Regions from separate parts of the Caulobacter sp. FV2ye17ST genome, predicted to be linked through region 2. Evidence: riboswitches for the same ligand, from Rfam matches in the RefSeq annotation. Region 2 holds a riboswitch; the other holds the start of a gene.
What was found. A riboswitch is a leader RNA that binds a small molecule or an ion and turns the genes downstream of it on or off. The one in region 2 is predicted to bind ZMP and ZTP.
Positions count from the first base shown of each region.

Region 1: another riboswitch for ZMP and ZTP. It lies ahead of purH (bifunctional phosphoribosylaminoimidazolecarboxamide formyltransferase/IMP cyclohydrolase); the one in region 2 lies ahead of ACW17V_RS19310 (LysE family translocator).

Region 1 is NZ_CM178727.1:101,780-103,973, reverse strand. Features, by position in the region: gene ACW17V_RS00455 (hypothetical protein) at 926-1,234, shown strand; ZMP/ZTP riboswitch at 1,261-1,341, shown strand; gene purH (bifunctional phosphoribosylaminoimidazolecarboxamide formyltransferase/IMP cyclohydrolase) at 1,371-2,194, shown strand, end outside.
Region 2 is NZ_CM178727.1:4,010,551-4,012,744, reverse strand. Features, by position in the region: gene ACW17V_RS19320 (hypothetical protein) at 1-223, opposite strand, end outside; partial or broken gene ACW17V_RS19315 (hypothetical protein) at 425-618, shown strand; gene ACW17V_RS19310 (LysE family translocator) at 646-1,278, opposite strand; ZMP/ZTP riboswitch at 1,301-1,382, opposite strand; partial or broken gene ACW17V_RS19305 (hypothetical protein) at 1,580-1,776, opposite strand; partial or broken gene ACW17V_RS19300 (hypothetical protein) at 1,876-1,967, opposite strand; gene ACW17V_RS19295 (TonB-dependent receptor) at 2,132-2,194, shown strand, end outside.

The sequences.
Region 1 (2,194 bases), 350 kb from region 2:
CCCGCCCATCAAACCCGGCCCGCGACGATCCGGGCAGGGAAATCACCACCCGGTTCGGCAATGCCGCCGGTTTGTCCGCCTGTTGAGCGCGAGGCGCCTGCAAGTCCTCCCCCTGAAGGGGGAGGCGGCCGCGGAGATCGAAACCGTCTCCCTTTCGGAGAGGGCTGGGAGAATGGGGATAGCGCGCAGTTTATCCCCGTTCTTTTCAGAACAAACTTCAGCCAGATCAGCCACTTGTAAAATAGTTGATCGCGCCAATCCTCGGAGCTCAAACCGCCCGTATTCTTGGTGCTGTCCCCGTCGCAGGGGGAGGGCGTTTGGTACCGGCCCAAAGCGGCGATGGGGATGGAGCTGAGCGGGGCCGCGACGCCCTGGAAGGCGGGTCGAGGTGTGCGGGCTGTCTCAGAAGGACGGACCAAACGCTGAGTGGCTCGTCGGCCGGGTGAACGCGGGTCGAAGAGGGCGAGGGATCGTAAACCCGCCTATCGCGCATCGTCGGCGTCGAGACGGTTAGCCGATCGACGGGATGCGCGCCCGTACGGGGGCTCTTGGGTATCAGAGCTGAAAGACGCTCGCTTGGCCCGATCCTCACGCAAGAACAGCTTCTGCGAAGCGGACAGGTCGAGCCGAAACGCACAAACAACATCACGGTCATCCGGGTTCGTCCCGGCCGCTTCGCGCCTCCCCGACTAGCTCAGCGGTTCTCCGTTTGAGATCGCGAACTCGCGTCCAATGCCCGGACGCCCCCTCCGTCACGCTGCGTATTCGCAGCGCGCCACCTCCCCCGTTTCACGGGGCAGGAGAAGAGCGCTCCCTCCTGCCCCGTAGCGAAGCGTGCGGGGGAGGTGGCGCGGCGCGAAGCGACGTGACGGAGGGGGCGTCCCGGCGATGGCCGCATCAGCAACCAACCCAGGAGAACACCCCCATGCCCAAGTCCAAACCACCCCGCAGCCGCTATCGCCCGCTTCGCCGCGTCAACAAGGCGACGGAGCGCGCGATGATGATCTATGACCGGCTGGAAGATTTCACCGAAAAGCTGCATCGCCAGATCGCGCCCTTTCTCGACCAGATCCCGGCGCGCGAGCGCACGCTGATGCTGACCCTGCTGGCCGACAACCGCGCCCAGATCGCCGGCGGTCGGGCCGACATCCTGCAGCCCAGCGCCACGCCCGTGCTGGACGAGCTGATCCGGCAGGACACCGAGCGCCGGCGGCGCGAGGCAAGCCGTCATTGACTCCCCCGCCCCCGCCCGTATTTTCCGCCCGTTCGCGTAACTGGCGCTAGTGATGGGCAACCATCGGGGAGCGCGGACCTCATCCGCCGCGCGCCTGGGCTCCCTCACCGTCTTCCACCAGACCCGGAGTCCCGCCGTGCCCGCCGCCCCCGACTATCCGTCCGCCCCCGATCTCGTTTCGCCCAAACGCGCCCTGCTGTCGGTCTCCGACAAGACCGGCCTGGTCGAGGCGGCCAAGGTCCTGCACGAGGCGGGCGTCGAGCTGGTCTCGACCGGCGGCACCAAGGCGGCGATCGCGGCGGCCGGCCTGCCGGTGAAGGACGTGTCGGACCTGACGGGCTTTCCCGAGATGATGGACGGCCGGGTCAAGACCCTGCACCCCATCGTGCATGGCGGGCTTCTCGGGGTTCGGGATGCTCCCGAACATGCGCAAGCCATGGCCGACCACGGCATCGGCGGCATCGATATCCTGTATGTGAACCTCTATCCGTTCGAGGCCACGGTCGCGAAGGGCGGCAGCTATGCCGAATGCGTCGAGAACATCGACATCGGCGGCCCGGCCATGATCCGCTCGGCGGCCAAGAACCACGGCTATGTCGCCGTCTGCACCGATCCCTCGGATCTGGCCGAAGTGCTGGAGGCCCTGAAGGCTGGCGGCACCACCCTGGCCTTGCGCCAGCAGCTGGCGGCCCGCGCCTATGCCCGCACGGCGGCCTATGACGCGGCGATCTCGGCCTGGTTCGCCCAGGCCCTCGGCCAGGACTTCCCGGCCCGCAAGGCCATCGCCGGCGAGCTGCGCCAGGTGATGCGCTATGGCGAGAACCCGCACCAGAAGGCGGCCTTCTATGCCTTCCCCAGCCCGCGCGTCGGGGTGGCCACGGCGACCCAGCTGCAGGGCAAGGAACTCAGCTACAACAACATCAACGACACCGACGCGGCCTTCGAGCTGATCGCCGAGTT
Region 2 (2,194 bases):
GGGAAATTCGCGACCGCGCCTCAGCCTCGCTGTTGAAGACCCCGACAGCAGATAGAATTTCGCGCCTGTCCTCATGGGTATGGAGCTCAAAGCGAAAGCTTGCCCATCCCTGGCTAAGCTTCGCCGCCAACAGCGTGATGGGGGTGGCATCGCAAACGGGCACAAGCAGCTCGGTGGCCAGCAGCAAATCCTCAACCGTCAGATCGCTTGAGATATCGGTCATGCTGATGGTTCGTCTCCGACTTGGGTCGCCCGCCGACCTCCAGGGTCGGTGCGATCCTTACATCTCTTGGAGGCTGCAGCGTGCCGAGGCGTACAGGTCTGTCAAGGACGGCCCTGCGGGCCGCCGCTCCGCGGCGACGCGAGAGCGTCGTCCTTGAGAGACCTGTACGCCTCGGCGATCGTCTCGCCGTGAGATGTAAGGATGGCTGTGCCCGCGAGGGGCGGATGGGCTAATGCGGTCATCTCCCTCTCACATCCGTCATTCCCGCCCTTGTGGCGGGAACCCCTCTGTCCGCCGCAGGTGCGGGAGGGGCGAAGTGCGCGCGCACTTCGCTGGCGCTTCACGTGACAGCTGAACCAGGGGTTCCCGCCACAAGGGCGGGAATGACGGTGGGTGTAGTGACGGCGGTGGGCTAGGCGGCCCTACCGCCGCGCCTCGGTCGCCATCCGCACCGCCAGACCGCCCAGCACGCTGGCCATCAGCCAGCGCTGCACCAGCACCCAGACCGGCCGCCCGGCCAGGAAGGTCGCGATAGACCCCGCCGCCAGGCAGATCAGGCCGTTGATGGTCAGGCTGATGACGATCTGGCTGCCGCCCAGCACGAGGGACTGGCCCAGCACCGCGCCGCGATGCGGGTCGATGAACTGCGGCAGCAGCGACAGGTAGAGCATCGCCGCCTTGGGGTTCAGCAGGTTGGTCAGGAAACCCATGGCCATCAGCCGGGCGGGCGGATCCTTCGGCAGCTCGCGCACCTGGAACGGCGCGGCGCCGCCCGGGCGGATCGCCTGCCAGGCCAGCCAGCCCAGATACAGCGCCCCGCCGAACCGCAGCACGTCATAGGCGATGGGCGCGGCCATCAGCAGGGCGGTGATGCCCAGCGCCGCGCACAGCAGATAGACGACAAAGCCCGCCGCCGTGCCGGCCAGCGACACCAGCCCAGCCATGGGCCCCTGGCTGATCGCGCGGCTGACCAGATACAGCATGTTGGGCCCAGGCGTCAGGGCCATGCCCAGGCAGATGAGGCAGAAGGCGATCCAGGTGTGGGCGTGGGGCATGGGCGCGGCTCCATATCGACAGGTGGGGCGCCCAGGCGAACGGCTCTGCTGTGGTCCGCGCTTCCCGAGGGTGCTCCCTCTGATCGCCAGTCGCGCGGACGGGGGCAAGCTACACCGTGTTTCGTCCGGCGACCACGGGGATTGGGATCGCGCCGTCCCCGGATGGGGACGGGGATTTGAAACCTTCTCCCAGAGGGAGAAGGAGGGGCCCGCGCCGCAGGCGTGGGAGGATGAGGGGTTTGCGAAGCCCTTCCGGACAAGGCAGGATCCCAGGTGCGACAACGGTTGGCGGTGTAACCCCTCACCCTCCCACGCAAGCGTGGGTCCCTCCCTCTCCCTCTGGGAGAGGGTCGAAGGAATGGGGACCGGCATGGGCGTCCAGCAAACTTATCCGACGCGCTGAAACCTCCCGTATTCTGTACCCACCTCGTCGCAGGGAAAGGGCGCAAGGCCAGCGACCATTGCGGCGGCGGGGGGTGATCGAGCGGGGACAGGCGGGCGTAATGGCTCGCGGCCCGGCGTGAACGCTATTCACGCCGCCCGTCTGGGGCTGGGAGCGTAAGAGGCGTCACAATACCGCCCAAGCGCAGGCTCCTGTGAACCGGTCACGCGGAGCGGACGGCTTCGTCGAAACGGTATTTTTTCAAACTCATCCGGACGTGGTCCGGACGCTCCGCGACCCTTTCCATCCCTTCAGCGAGAGATCGCGTGAGGCTGCGACGCCGTGAGCCCCACACCTCCGTTATCTTGAGAATGATTATCATTGCGTCTCCGCAACGGCGCCGCTAAGAACGCCTCGCAATATCAGGAGGGGCGCGAGGGATCGTCGCCCCGCTGGGGACAGGATCGAACTATGCGTAACTCGAACATTCGCGGCATTGTTGGCCGTCAACGTCGCGCCCTGGGCGCGGCCGCC